Regions from separate parts of the Streptomyces sp. NPDC019396 genome, predicted to be linked through region 1. Evidence: riboswitches for the same ligand, from Rfam matches in the RefSeq annotation. Region 1 holds a riboswitch; each other region holds the start of a gene.

Region 1 (3,592 bases):
GCCTGCGGGAAGGTGATCTTCTCGCGCAGCGCGAGGGCGTCGATCATCGCCTCGGCGCGCTCGCCGATACCGCGCTTGGGGACGTTGAGGATACGGCGCAGCGGGACGTTGTCCTCGGGGTTGGCGAGGACCCGCAGATAGGCGAGGACGTCCCGGACTTCCTTGCGCTCGTAGAAGCGCACTCCTCCGACGACCTTGTAGGGCAGGCCGACGCGGATGAAGATCTCCTCGAAGACACGGGACTGGGCGTTGGTCCGGTAGAAGACGGCGACATCGCCCGCCTTGGCCTCGCCCGCGTCGGTCAGCCGGTCGATCTCGTCGGCGACGAACTGCGCCTCGTCGTGCTCGGTGTCCGCGACATAGCCGGTGATCTGCGCTCCGGCGCCGGCGTTCGTCCAGAGGTTCTTGGGACGACGGCTCTCGTTGCGCTCGATGACGGCGTTGGCGGCGGAGAGGATCGTCTGGGTGGAGCGGTAGTTCTGCTCCAGCAGGATCGTGGTGGCGTCCGGATAGTCCTCCTCGAACTGGAGGATGTTGCGGATCGTGGCGCCGCGGAAGGCGTAGATCGACTGGTCGGCGTCACCGACGACGCACAGCTCGGCGGCCGGCAGGTCCTCGTATCCCTCGCCGACCAGCTCGCGCACCAGGGTGTACTGGGCGTGGTTGGTGTCCTGGTACTCGTCCACCAGGACGTGCCGGAAGCGGCGCCGGTAGTGCTCGGCCACGTCCGGGAACGCCTGGAGCAGATGAACGGTGGTCATGATGATGTCGTCGAAGTCCAGGGCGTTGGCCTCGCGCAGCCGCGCCTGGTACATCCGGTACGCCTCGGCCAGCGTCTTCTCGAAGCCTCCCCCGGAGCCTCCGGCCTGGGAGGTGCCCCCGGCCACCTGATCGGCGAAGGCCTCCTCGTCGATCAGCTCGTTCTTGAGGTTCGAGATCTTGGCGCTGAACGACTTCGGCGGGAACTTCTTCGGGTCGAGGTCGAGATCGCGGCACACCAGGGCCATCAGCCGCTTCGAGTCGGCGGCGTCGTAGATCGAGAACGACGAGGTGAAGCCGAGCTTCTTGCTCTCGCGGCGCAGGATGCGGACGCAGGCACTGTGGAAGGTGGAGACCCACATCGCGTTGGCACGGGGGCCGACGAGCTGCTCGACCCGCTCCTTCATCTCGCCCGCGGCCTTGTTGGTGAAGGTGATGGCCAGTATCTGCCCTGGGTGGACATTGCGGGTCGCCAGCAGGTGGGCGATCCGGTGGGTCAGCACCCGCGTCTTTCCGGAACCCGCTCCGGCCACGATGAGCAGCGGCGAGCCGGTGTGGGCGACGGCGGCGCCCTGCTGTTCGTTCAGGCCTTCCAGCAGCGCGACGGGGTCCACGGCCGGGCGCGGCACACCACTGCGGTAGTACTCGTCCCTGGTCGGAGGCACGTCGAAGCGACCCCCGAAGAGGTCGTGCGGGACGTCCTCGGCGGGGGCGTGCTCGTCGGGCTCCGGAGGCGGGGGCTCCTCCGAGGCTGCAGAGCGCTGGAGGCCGGCCAGGAAGCTGTCGTCAAAGAGGCTGCTCATCGCTCTACGAGTCTAGGCCGCCGCACTGACAGCCCGCCGCCGCCTTCGCCTGAATCACGCGTCGCGATCACGCCAATCCAGCTCGTCACATTCCGTGAAGTCGCGGCCACGACACGCCAAGGTAACGGAAATGTATCGGACATAATGCGCACCGACCTTCACACGAGCGCCACAGTTTGGCTAGCGTGCTCGCCAAGGCAGCCCGTACCCCCGCGGCGACCAACGCCAATCGGGCAGCTCGCGCCGAATCCGACCATTCCGCAAGGAAGGTGAGGAACCGGGGACCCAACTCTTTTGTGCCCACCGGCACAAGAGGGGCCCCACCGGGGTGAATCGGGCCACGTTCAGCAAGGCCCGTAGGACAACCTTCCGTTCCGTCCGAACCCGACAGCTAACCCGGTAGGCGGCAAACGGAAGGAGATGCCTGCCTTGGCATCGCATCGCAAGGCGCGTGCCCTTACGGGTACACGTACGAAGAATCCCGCCGTCGGGTTCACGACGGCAGCCATCGCGGGCGTCACCCTGCTGTCCACGCAGAGCGCCCGGGCCGAACCGCAGCCCAGTGTCGAAGAGGTCCAGAAGAAGGTCGACGACCTCTATCGCCAGGCCGGAACCGCGACCCAGCAGTACGACCGCGCCAAAGAGGAAACGACGCAGCAGCGCCGCGAGGTGGACCAGCTCCTCGACAACGCCGCGGAGCGCACGGAGTCCCTGAACGAAGCCCGTCGCGCACTCGGCTCGTACGCCGCCGCCCAGTACCGCACCGGAACGGTCACACCGACCGCCGCGCTGCTCCTCGCGGACAGCCCGCAGGAGTACTTCGACCAGACGCGCCTGATGGACCGGCTGTCCGAAGAACAGCGTGAAGCCGTCACCGACTTCGAGGAGCAGCGGTCTGCGGCAGCGGAGCAGCGCGTGGAGGCGACCAGGAGCCTGGAGAAGCTCAGCGACTCACAGGCATCGCTGCGCACCACCAAGGAGACGGTGCAGCGCAAGCTCGCCGAGGCACGGGAGCTGCTGTCGAAGCTGACGGCGGAGGAGAAGGCACGGCTCGCGGAACTGGAGCGTCAGCGGGAGCAAGAGGCACACCGCAAGGCGGAGGCGAAGGCCAGGGCCGAGGCAGAGGCCAGAGCGGAGGCCGAGGCCCAACGCCGGGCACAGCAGGAGCAGCAGGGCACGGGGACCGGCGCGGGCACCTCCGCCGGCTCGTACGCCGCCAAGGCGCAGCAGGTGCTGTCCTTCGCCCGCAGCCAGATCGGCAAGCCCTACGTCTGGGGCGCGACCGGACCCAGCTCCTACGACTGCTCCGGCCTCACCCAGGCCGCTTGGCGCGCGGCCGGTGTCGATCTGCCCCGCACCACCTGGGACCAGGTCGAGGTGGGACAGCGGGTCGCGGCGAAGGACCTCGTCCCCGGCGACCTCGTGTTCTTCTACGACGACATCAGCCACGTCGGGATCTACATCGGCAACGGGCAGATGATCCACGCCCCGAAGCCGGGCGCGAACGTCCGCGAGGAATCGATCTACTACATGCCGATCTACGGGAGCGTGCGCCCGGCCTGAGCGGGATCCGGCCCGGCACGGCGTTCCCCGGCACGGCGAGCGGCGCCGCGGCCCCGTCGATCGGGGTGACCTGGCCGCTGCGTGCGGGCCGAACGCATGAGCGCGAAGAACCCCGCCAGGGACGACCTGGCGGGGTTCGGCTTCACCGGGCTGCCGGGATCACTCCCTGTTCAAGGCAGCTCGCAGACAGGCGATCAGATCGCCGGTCGGCACCTCGGTCCACGTGGCCCCGGGCACCCCCACGCGCATGACCTCATGGCGCTCCTCGTCCAGCTCGTGCACCAGGACCTGACGGCTCGTTCCGTCCAACGGATCCACCCGCAGCCGGACGGCCCCGTGCGAGACAGTCGGGAACATGTTCCGCAGCACGTCATCCGCATGGAGGCGACGCAGAAGGTTCCACTGTCCTCGGTGGGAATCGGACGACAGGAGGTCGGACCACTGCGAGGAAGTGGGCTCCCCGCTGT
Region 2 (3,592 bases), on a different contig from region 1:
GACCATCCCCTGGTGGTGACCACGCCTTCCCCGCGCCGTAGTCCGGTTGGCCGACGGCGACTCGCCCCCCGGTGCGGCTGCGGCCAGCCTGGGTGGGACGCGGTTTTCGTCCGCGGCCGCGGGCGGACCGGGCAGGAGAGCAGTCTTGGCACAGTACGGCGGCGACGAGGGATTCCGGCGCAACACCGGCGGCCGTGTCCTCGTGCTGCTGCTGCCCTGGCTGATGATCATCGCCGGTGTGGTCTTCGACCTGTTCACCCCGGAGGCGTACCGCGCCTCGCCGCTCTTCGCCGCCGCTCCGCTGCTCGCCGCCCCCTTCTACACATGGCGCGGCACCGTGGTCGCCATGGTCGTCAGCGTGCTCACCGTGCTGGGGCTGAACGTCTACAACGGCACGGTGGGCCAGGTGCCGCCGGCCACCGAGGTCTTCACCGTGCTGACGGTGTCGGTCGTCGCCCTCTACATCAACCGCGTACTCCGCCGCAGCGGTGAGCGGCTCGCCTCCGCCCGAGTCATCGCCGAGGCGGCGCAGCTCGCTGTGCTGCCCGAGCCCGCCGAGCGGATCGGCGGGCTGCATGTGGCCGCGCGCTACGAAGCGGCGCAGGCGGACGCGTTCATCGGCGGGGATCTCTACGCCGTCCAGGACACCGTGTTCGGTGTCCGTCTGGTGGTCGGGGACGTCCGCGGCAAGGGGCTGGACGCGGTCGCGACGGTGGCGGTGCTGCTCGGGGCGTTCCGCGAGGTGGCCGATGAGGAGTCCTCGCTGGAGACGATCGCGCAGCGTCTGGAACGGGCGCTGGCCCGGGAGCACACTCGGGCGCACGGACTCGACGAGGTCGAGGGGTTCACCACGGCGGTCCTGGCGGAGATCCCGCACGACGGTGGTCGCGTCCGGATCGTCAACCGGGGCCATCCGCCGCCCATCGTGCTGTACGCGGACGGCGCGCTCGACATGCTGGAGCCGAGCCAGGACGCGCTGCCGCTCGGCATGGGGGATCTCGCCCGCTGGCCGGACCGCGCGGACGACGCGCCGTTTCCGCCGGGGGCGACGCTGCTCCTCTATACGGACGGGCTTTCCGAGGCCCGCGATCGGCACGGGACCTTCTACGATCCGCAGGCGCGGCTCGGGGGCCATGTCTTTCCCGGGCCGGACGAGCTGCTGGACACGGTCGTCGCCGATGTACGGCGGCACACGGGCGGCGGGCTCACGGACGACATGGCGCTGCTGGCGGTCGGCAGGCCGGGTGTGCGGCAGCCGGCGAGGCGCAGGACGCTGCCGGTGGTGCCCTGAGGTCTGCCCCGCCCGGAGTATGTGACGAATCGTCAGATATTCAACGGTGAACAATGTGGCGTGAGGGGCGGTCAACTCGCCCGATTCACCCACCTAGCGGGCGGTACGTCCAGGCCGAAAATCGTTAATGATCAAGTGGAACGGCTTGGAATAGAGCCTCGGCGTCTATTAACGTTCGATAACGCAGCGCGGTTGTCCCAGTCGTCGCAAGAGACGGCACCGTGCGCACGCGCCGAATCCCGCAAGGGAACCGGGGAACCACCACTTGGGGTGAATCGGGTACTTCGTGTGCCCGTAGGAGACCTTCCTGCTCCGAACCCGTCAGCTAACCCGGTAGGCGAGAAGGAAGGAAAGGAGCACGCCTCCGTGGCGTCCAACGAGCCTGCCCTCCAGGGGATTCCCACCACCGAGTGGGTCCCGACCGCCGAGTGGATCGCTTCCGACGGGGCGGAGGAGTGGAACCCGACGGAGGAGTCCGTCCGGCCGGTCCGCGGCAGGCACCGTGTCGTCAAGCAGCGGGGCGGCCTCGCCCGGAGCTCCACCGTGCTCGGTGTCGGCGTGATCGCAGCCGTCGGCGCGGGCGGCATCGCCACCGCGCAGGACAAGCCGGCCGTCTCCATCTCACTGCCCGACACCATCGCGGACAACCTCCCGGACGCCGAGTCACTGCCCGGCGTGGGCTCCCTGATATCGGGCGACGGCTCCGACGAACAGGGCGCGGACGATGCGGCGGGCGCACCGCTCACCGCGATGTCCCTCGCCACCACCACTGACACCGCAGAGCCGGTCAGCGCCCAGCAGGGCACCGCGGGCGAGGCGCTGCGCGCCCGGATCCTCCAGCAGGCCGAGCAGCAGCAGGCCAAGGTCGAGGCGGAGGCGCGGGCGGCTGCCGAGAAGGCCGCCGCGGAGAGCGCCGCGGCCGAGGCGAAGAAGCAGCAGACGGAGGCGGAGGCCAAGGCCGCCGAGGTCCAGCGCAAGGCGGAGGAGGCCGCTGAGGCCGCCCGGCTCGCCGAGCTCGCCGCGAGCTACTCACTGCCCACGTCCTCGTACACCCTCACCTCCACCTTCGGCGAGGCCGGCTCCATGTGGTCGTCCGGCTACCACACCGGTCTCGACTTCGCGGCCCCCACCGGCACCCCGGCGAAGGCCGTGCACGGAGGGACCGTCAAGTCCGCGGGCTGGTCGGGCGCGTACGGCTACCGCGTGGTGCTGGAGCTCGAGGACGGCTCCGAGGTCTGGTACTGCCACCTGTCGTCGATGACCGTCGGCGCCGGCCAGGAGGTCGGCACGGGCGACACCATCGGACGCGTCGGTGCGACCGGCAATGTCACCGGGCCGCATCTGCACCTGGAGGTGCACACCCCGTCCGGCGAAGGTGTGGATCCGGCCGCCTGGCTGCGGGACAAGGGCCTGAGCGTCTGACCCCGAGTCGCAAGAGCTGACGCCCTAGTGCCGGTAGGGGTTGTAGTCCTCGTAGTCCCGGTGCGGCGGAGGTATCCGGGCGCGCCCCGTCGCCCTCGCCGCATAGGTCAGAGCCGGTGTCGCGACATGCTTGCGCTGCCAGAGGTGATGCAGCAGCTCCTGCTCACGCGCGACGAAGTCGGGCCCTGCCGTGCCCCGGTGCGCCTGGTGCCGCAGAAAGGCCAGCGAGGTCGCGAACGTCTCGTACTCGGAAACGGCACGGGCCGCCGCGCTCCCGTGTATGCGCGCCGCCGTGTCGCGGGCCAGTGTGCGCGCCCGCATCGAGGACAGGGCGAGCGGCTCGGCGGGGGAGAGCCAGCCTGCCTCGGCGTACGCGGGAAGCTGGGACGCGATCGTGCGCAGCTCGCGCTGCCTGCTCCAGACCGCGAGCCAGGTGAGCAGTGCGAAGGCCGGCACCATGACGACTCCGTACACGAGGTAGAAGCCCCAGGGCCCGAACACCGCCGAGCCGTTCCACAGCGCGTGCATGCCGATCGCCAGGATCAGGCCCAGCAGCGGTAGCCCGGCCCTGTGCAGCTTCCGGCGCCGGGCGGTGAGCGCGGCGGCACCGAAGCCGATACCGGTCAGCACGGTGAAGAGCGGATGGGCGAACGGCGACATCACGATCCGTACGACGAACGTCGCCGCCGTGCCGGACGAGAATCCCGAGCGGCCGAACTCCTGGTCCTCCAGGAAGGCGTTGCCGAGATAGAGGACGTTCTCGGTGAAGGCGAAGCCGGTCGCGGTGAACCCGGCCACGACGACCCCGTCGACGACTCCCGTGAAGTCCTTTCTGCGGAACAGGAAGATGAGCAGCACGGAAGCCGCCTTGGCGCTTTC
Region 3 (3,592 bases), on a different contig from region 1:
CCCCCGCGCAGAACGTCACCAGGTCGGGGGCGAGTTCCTTCGCCCGGGGAACCTGCTCCTCCACGATCTGGTCGAGCAGCCGGCCGCGTACGGCGAGGTTGGCGTAGCGGAAGGTGTGCTCCGGTACACGGTCGTCGAGCAGCACCGCGAGGCGGTCTGCCCAGCCGACGAACTGCTCGTCGGGCCCCGGATCCCCCACGCCCTCGGTGAAGCTGTCACCGATCGCCGCGTACGACCCGAATAGTGTGTCTGTTGTTGATCTCGAATCGTCTGCCACGTCACGACATCTTTCACCGCGCGAAGTGACCTACGCCACCGTAGGAGGGGTTGACGGGGCGTGACATAGACCACCGAGCCGGTTTCCGGCGGACGGGAATACCGGCGGCACACAGACGTCCGCCGCTCCCCGCGTCAGGTGGGGAGCGGCGGACGTCACTGACGTCACGTCAGTTGGAGGGAGTGGTTCAGAGGCTCACACCGTGCTGGCGGAGGTAGGCCAGCGGGTCGATGTCCGATCCGTAGTTCGGGGTGGTGCGGATCTCGAAGTGGAGGTGCGGACCGGTGGAGTTGCCGGTGGATCCGGAGAGGCCGATCTGCTGTCCGCCACTCACGCTCTGCCCGGCCGAGACGGAGAGGGAGGAGAGGTGGGCGTACTGGGAGTAGGTGCCGTCCGCGTGCCGGATGACGACCTGGTTGCCGTACGCGCCGGCCCATCCGGCCGAGGCGACGGTGCCGGGGCCGACGGACTTGACCGAGGTGCCGACGGAGGCGATGAAGTCGAGACCGGTGTGGTAGCCGCTGGACCACATGGCACCCGGGGTGCGGTAAGCGGTGCTGATGCCTCCGGCGACCGGAGCGGAGTAGAAGGACTCCTTGCTCTTCACGGACGGGGCCTCGGCAGCCGCGGGGGCGGCGGCCTCGACCTTGGCCTCGGCCTTGACCCTGGGGGCGGCCGGGGCGGCCTTGGGGGCATCGGCGGTACGGTCGGCCGACCGCGAGGCTCGCTCACTCTTCGCCGGCGCCTGGGCGGGGCGCTCGGTCGGCGGCGCGGCCTTCGCCGCGGTGCCGAGGGCGAGCTTCAGGCCCGGGTGGATCAGTGAGGGGTTCTCGCCGACGACCTCGCGGTTCTCGGCGTACAGCTTCTTCCAGCCGCCGCGGACTTGCTGCTCTTCGGCGATCTTGGACAGATAGTCGCCGGACACGACCGTGTAGGTCCTGGGCGGCTTCGCAGCGGCCACCGACTGCGGGGCGGCGGCCTGTCGGGCGACTGCGGCGGTGTGCTCGGCGGTGGCCGCGGGAGCGGACTTCCCCGTGGCGTGCGCCGCGCCTGCGGCGCCGATGAGCGGGAGTGCGATGGCGGCGCCACCGGTTCCCGCGGCGACGAATCCGCGAGCGAGCGGGCTGGTCTTGGGTCGGCGGTGCTTACCCCGTCCGGGCATGGCGAATTCCTCTCCGGCGCCTGCGAGGTGAGCTGTCGGGTTCGGGCTGGAGCTGCCCGGCCGTGCGATGGCACGGCTACACCCCGAGCCGTCCGGAATCCCGGGACGGCGACTTACCTGGGTCCCCCGCTCCTGCCACGCGTGGGTGTGTGCGGAATTCCGGACGGCGGCAGGATTCGGCGGTCCGACCGGATTGCGGCGACCGTAGGCGAGTCGGGCGAGCGGTACAAGCAGTCCTATTCGGTCGGCATTCACCCGTGCGATATCAACGGGGATTTTCCGGTCACCCTGCGTGGATTACGGATCTTTGATTGCCTTATACGCAAAGGGGTTTGATGGGGAGACACGGCAACGGACCGTCACGAATATGATCCCGCTCACGACGGGAATCCCATCTCATTCCTTACCGGTGCACCCTTCCCCAATTCATCAAATCGGACAGAACCGGCATTAACCTCAGACAGACCCACTTCGGGCAGGGTGATTTCCCGAGGAATCCATGTCGTATGGTCAGGTGCACGCCGTCGTCGGCGCGCGACGCCAACCGCAGACACGGAGGAGCCCCCGTGACGCAGCAGCTGCCCCAGGTCCCTTCGACCGAGCCCGAGCTCTCGGGCGTGCGCAACTTCCGGGACGTGGGCGGTCTGCCGACCGTGGACGGGCGCCGGGTGCGGCACGGCAGACTGTTCCGCAGCGGTCACCTCGCCCACGCCACCGCCGACGACGCGGTGTTCCTCGCGTCCCTGGGGCTCCACACGATCTTCGACTTCCGCAACGCGGCCGACCACAAGCTCGAGGGGGCCGACGTCGAGCTGCCCGGAGTGCGGAACGTGAACATCCCGCTCAGCGACCCCGCCGACGGCGCCGAGTTCTGGATGATGGTGCGCGACGGCAATCTCGAACAGCTGCGCTCGATCCTCGCCGACGGCAAGGCGGCCGGCCGGATGTCCGACTCGTACCGGAAGATGATCAAGGAGCGGACCGAGGAGCACAGCAGCGTGCTGCACTCCCTCGCCGAGGACAGTGTCCCCGCCCTGATGCACTGCGCCGCGGGCAAGGACCGCGCGGGCCTGTCGATCGCGATCTCCCTGCTCGCGGTGGGCGTCGAGCGGGACGCCATCGAGGCCGACTACCTGAAGTCGAACGATCCGCACCGCCGCTACAAGGTGCGCCGCAGCGACACCTCGTCCGCCGGCATGTCCCCCGAGGTCATGGACCTGCTCAACCCGCTCTTCGATGCCCGCGCGGAATACCTGGCGGCGGCCTTCGAGACCATCGAGGAGACCTGGGGCGGCCCCGAGCGCTATCTCTCCGAGGGGCTCGGCATCGCGCCCGAGACCCGGGAGCGGCTGCGCGACCGTCTGCTGGACGGCGCGGCCTGATACCTCCGCGCGCCCCCGGCCTCACTGCCCGCCGACCGTGAACAGCAGGTAGAGGAACGCCGCGAACAGGTGGCCCGCGACCAGGTAGGCGAACAGCCGGACGGCCAGGCCTAGCGGGAACTTCTGGTCGCTCGGCGAGGACTTCTCAAGTGCATCGGGCATGCGGGTCTCCTCAGGTGTGCGGTCGCGCGTGCGGATCGGGGCTCTGGAGCAGGGTGTGGACGAACAGCAGCTCGACCCCGCCTGGTGTGGCGGAGGCGATACGGTGCGGGGTGAGCGAGTCGAAGTGCGCGCTGTCCCCCGGGGCGAGCTCATGGACGGTGTCCCCGAGGCCCAGCCGGAGCCGGCCGTCCAGGACGTAGAGCCACTCCTCACCCGGATGGACCCGCACCAGATCACCCTGGGCCCCGTGGGGCACCCGCACCCGCAGGGCCTGCATGGCGCGGCCCCGGCCGCCGGCCTGCCGGTAGCTCCAGCCGTCGGCCTCAGCGGGTCCCATCCCGCCACCGCGGATGACGGAGTCGCGTTCCGGTGGGTGCTCACCGAGCAGCTCTGCGACGGTCGTGCCGTAGATCCTCGCGAGGGCGAGCAGCATCGGGAGCGAAGGCTGCCGATGGCCGGTCTCCAGCCGGGAGAGATGCGCGGGTGACAGGCACGCACGCCGGGCGGCTGCCTCCAGGGTGAGACCGCGGCGGCGGCGAAGGTCGCGCAGCCGCGGGGCCATATCGGGCAGCTCGCCCACCGGCTGCCCCGGAGGCTCTGAGGCGGAAG
Region 4 (3,592 bases), on a different contig from region 1:
CTGCGTGGTGATGGGCCTGATGCGTGCGGTGCCACCGTCACGCAGCACCACGTCGGCTTCCCAGTGGTCGGGGTACGCGTGGTCCGACGGGGTCTGCATGGGCCCAGACTACGACCCGGGCCCCGGTCGCGAAGCCCGTAAGCCGGGTGCAGTCTGAGGTCACCCCCAGACTGAGGAGGCATCACCATGGCTGAGCGCCGCGTCCATGTCGGCTGGGCCGAGGGCCTGCACGCCCGCCCCGCTTCGATCTTCGTCCGCGCCGCCACGGCCGCGGGCATTCCGGTCACCATCGCCAAGGCCGACGCCAGCCCGGTCAACGCCGCCTCGATGCTGGCGGTGCTCGGCCTCGGCGCGGAGGGCGGCGAGGAGATCGTGCTCGCCTCCGACGCGGACGGCGCCGAGGCGGCACTGGACCGGCTGGCGAAGCTGGTGGCCGAAGGACTTGAGGAACTGCCCGAGACCGTGTGAATTGGCGCAGCATTTATGAAGAGGATCGCCACCGGAATACCGGGAGCACCAAGGCACAGCAATTCACGCCTGGGGGCACACCCCCCGGAAATCGTTTATTGAACCTCTTTTGTATACGGCACCTGTGTTAATCACGCGCGCTCGCTGTGTTTACGGGATGTTGCGAAACCCTCACCGCCGGGCGCGGCGGCGGAATACGCAGCCGGTGCGCCCTGGCCGTCCGCTCCGCGTGCACCGCGGTGAGCGCCCGCGCGCGCTCCGCGTCCCCGCGCGCCACCGCGTCCACGATCGCCGCATGCTCGGACCAGCACTCCATCGGCTGGACCGGCTGCTCGACCGCGTACATCCAGGCGATCTTGTACCGCAACTGGGTGAGCAAGGTGATCAGCCCGGGGCTGGCGGACGCCTGGGCCAGCGTCTCGTGGAACCAGCCGCCCAGTGACCGCAGATCCTCGCCCTGGCCGCCGCGAGCCCGCTCCCGGCCCAGTCTTACCAGGCCGCGCAGCACCTTCAGATGGGCCTCGGTACGCCGCTGCGCGGCCCGGGCAGCACCGAGCGGCTCCAGCAGCACGCGGGTCTCCAGAAGGTCGGCGGCCTCCTGCCTGGTGGGCTCGGCGACACACGCGCCGGCGTGCCGGCGGGACACCACGAAGCCTTCGGACTCCAGGGTGCGCAGCGCCTCGCGCACAGGGACGCGCGAGACGCCGTAGCGACGGGCCAACTGCTCCTCGGCGAGCCGGCTGCCACGCTCCAGGACCCCGGACACGATGTCGTCGCGGATTGCCGTGCATACCGAGCGCGCAGGAATGCGCATACCGAACCTCCGCCTAAATCCGCTGCATCCGCTCACTCCGCGCGAGATCCAGTCGATCAGTCGAGCGACGTCTGTTCGGTGACTCTATGACAATGGGACGGAATTCCGATGGCCCGCTCCGGTCCATGGATATCTTTTGGCCGGAAAATGCCGAAGGCTCCGGCCGGTCTCGATGACCGGGCCGGAGCCTTCGTGCTCCGCGCGCCGTGGGACCGCGCGCGGATCGGAGCTTCGCCTGCCGCGTTGCGGTTCGGTCAGACCTTGACGCCGTGGCCGCGCAGATAGGCCACCGGGTCGATGTCCGAGCCGTACTCGGGGCTCGTACGGGCTTCGAAGTGGAGGTGCGGGCCGGTGGTGTTGCCGGTGGAGCCGGACAGTCCGAGCTGCTGGCCCGGGGTGACCCGCTCGCCGACGGAGACGCTGATGGACGAGAGGTGGCCGTACTGGGTGTACGTGCCGTCGTTCATCTTGATCACGACGTTGTTGCCGTACGCGCCACCCCAGCCGGCCTCCACGACGGTGCCCGTGCCGACCGCGACGACCTTGGACCCGGAGGAGGCGTGGAAGTCGATGCCGGTGTGGCTGCCCGAGGACCAGATGGCCCCGCCCGAGTGGTAGTCGGTGCTGACATAGGACCCGGCGACGGGAAGGTTGTACGACAGCAGGCGCTTGCGCTCGGCCTCACGGGCGGCGCGTTCCTCGGCATCCCGGGCGGCCTTGACCCGGAGCTCGGCGTTGCGCTTCGCGTCGGCTTCGGCCTTGGCCTTGGACGCGGCGAGGTCCGCCTCTTCCTGCTGGACGTCGGCCTGGGCGCCGACCTGCTTGGCGAGCGTGTCGCCGACGATGACCACCTGGTTCAGACCGGTGTCCTCGACGGAGGGGCTCTCCGGCTCGGCGGCGAGGGCGGGTGAGGCGAGGGTTCCGACGACGCCGGTGGTGGCCAGCGCCGCGGCCCCGGCGATGCCCGCACGCTTGCGCGTCAGCCGGCTCGGACCACGATGCTTCCCGGTGGCACGGGTGAACGCCATGAAGTGGCTTGTCCTTTCCTTCCTTCTCGCCTACCGGGTTAGCTGACGGGTTCGGAGCAGGAAGGTCTCCTACGGTCCCCCTCCACGCGGATGCGCGAAGGCGTACCGATTCACCCCACGGGACTTGTGGGTCCCCGGCTCCCCAGGCTTGCGCCCGACGGGGACTCGGCGATAGCTGCCCGTTGCCGCAGGTGCGGCGCATATCAACGAGCGGACAGTGCAGAAGACGCTAAGCCGATCTTCGGCCAATCACCAAATGAACACGAGATTTTGTCGCACATCCCACAGGGCAGACAGGCAGCCTCTCCAACAAAACGGACAAACGGGCAGGTGCGGAGAGGGATGAACGGGCAAAGAGAAGGGCCCCGTTGAGCATGCGCCAACGGGGCCCGTGCAGGTCCTCACCCGCGGATGCCTCCTGGCTCCACGGACCTTCGGCTCACTCCCGTCAATCAGCCGGTGACAATGGTCACTTCGCCGATTCCGAGCGCCTTGACCGGCTCCTCGATCTCCGCGGCGTCACCGACGAGGACCGTGACAAGCCGATCCACCGGGAAGGCGCTGACGACCGCGGCGGTCGCCTCGACGGTGCCGGTGGCGGCCAGCCGGGCATACAGCTGTCCCTGGAAGTCGTCCGGGAGACCCTGCTCCACCTGGTCGGCCAGCGTGCCGGCGACGGAGGCGGCGGTCTCGTACTTCAGCGGGGCGACACCCACCAGGTTCTGCACAGCCACATCGCGCTCGGCGTCCGTGAGGCCCTCGGCGGCGAGCGTGCGCAGCACCGTGACGAGATCCTGGAGCGCCGGGCCGGTGTTCGGGGTGTCGACGGAGCCGCTGATGGCGAGCGTGGCCGCGCCGGTGGCACCACCCGGGGCCGCGGGGGCGGCCGAGCGCAGCACCTGGGCGAAGGCCCGCACTCCGTAGGTGTAGCCCTTCTCCTCGCGCAGGACGCGGTCCAGGCGCGAGGTGAGGGTGCCACCCAGGCAGTAGGTGCCGAGGACCTGGGCCGGCCAGACGCTGTCATGGCGGTCCGGCCCGATGCGGCCGATGAGCAGCTGGGTCTGAACGGCGCCGGGACGGTCGACGATCACGACACGGCCCGTGTCGTCGGCGGTGATCGGCGCCATGAGGCGGGGCTCGCCCGCGCTGCCGGTCCAGGCGCCGATGGTGTCGGCCAGCACGGCGTCCAGATCGACGTCGGCGAGGTCACCGACGATCACGGCCGTGGCGGTGGCGGGCCGCACATGGGCCTCATAGAAAGCCCTGACGGCAGCGGAGTCGA

What was found. A riboswitch is a leader RNA that binds a small molecule or an ion and turns the genes downstream of it on or off. The one in region 1 is predicted to bind cyclic di-AMP.
Region 2: another riboswitch for cyclic di-AMP. It lies ahead of ABZ532_RS09905 (M23 family metallopeptidase); the one in region 1 lies ahead of ABZ532_RS07330 (NlpC/P60 family protein).
Region 3: another riboswitch for cyclic di-AMP. It lies ahead of ABZ532_RS09020 (LysM peptidoglycan-binding domain-containing M23 family metallopeptidase); the one in region 1 lies ahead of ABZ532_RS07330 (NlpC/P60 family protein).
Region 4: another riboswitch for cyclic di-AMP. It lies ahead of ABZ532_RS13235 (M23 family metallopeptidase); the one in region 1 lies ahead of ABZ532_RS07330 (NlpC/P60 family protein).

The regions. Positions count from the first base shown of each region.
Region 1 covers NZ_JBEYBS010000005.1:75,751-79,342, reverse strand. The annotation lists gene pcrA (DNA helicase PcrA) at 1-1,562, opposite strand, end outside; cyclic di-AMP (ydaO/yuaA leader) riboswitch at 1,794-1,984, shown strand; gene ABZ532_RS07330 (NlpC/P60 family protein) at 1,983-3,125, shown strand; gene ABZ532_RS07325 (hypothetical protein) at 3,285-3,592, opposite strand, start outside.
Region 2 covers NZ_JBEYBS010000007.1:20,135-23,726, reverse strand. The annotation lists gene ABZ532_RS09910 (PP2C family protein-serine/threonine phosphatase) at 146-1,291, shown strand; cyclic di-AMP (ydaO/yuaA leader) riboswitch at 1,512-1,646, shown strand; gene ABZ532_RS09905 (M23 family metallopeptidase) at 1,688-2,713, shown strand; gene ABZ532_RS09900 (PrsW family intramembrane metalloprotease) at 2,738-3,592, opposite strand, start outside.
Region 3 covers NZ_JBEYBS010000006.1:108,454-112,045, reverse strand. The annotation lists gene ABZ532_RS09025 (SGNH/GDSL hydrolase family protein) at 1-277, opposite strand, end outside; gene ABZ532_RS09020 (LysM peptidoglycan-binding domain-containing M23 family metallopeptidase) at 465-1,439, opposite strand; cyclic di-AMP (ydaO/yuaA leader) riboswitch at 1,444-1,597, opposite strand; gene ABZ532_RS09015 (tyrosine-protein phosphatase) at 2,006-2,821, shown strand; gene ABZ532_RS09010 (DUF6126 family protein) at 2,843-2,983, opposite strand; gene ABZ532_RS09005 (XRE family transcriptional regulator) at 2,994-3,592, opposite strand, start outside.
Region 4 covers NZ_JBEYBS010000009.1:156,083-159,674, forward strand. The annotation lists gene ABZ532_RS13220 (GNAT family N-acetyltransferase) at 1-99, opposite strand, end outside; gene ABZ532_RS13225 (HPr family phosphocarrier protein) at 187-468, shown strand; gene ABZ532_RS13230 (GntR family transcriptional regulator) at 596-1,282, opposite strand; gene ABZ532_RS13235 (M23 family metallopeptidase) at 1,537-2,310, opposite strand; cyclic di-AMP (ydaO/yuaA leader) riboswitch at 2,323-2,491, opposite strand; gene ABZ532_RS13240 (pitrilysin family protein) at 2,763-3,592, opposite strand, start outside.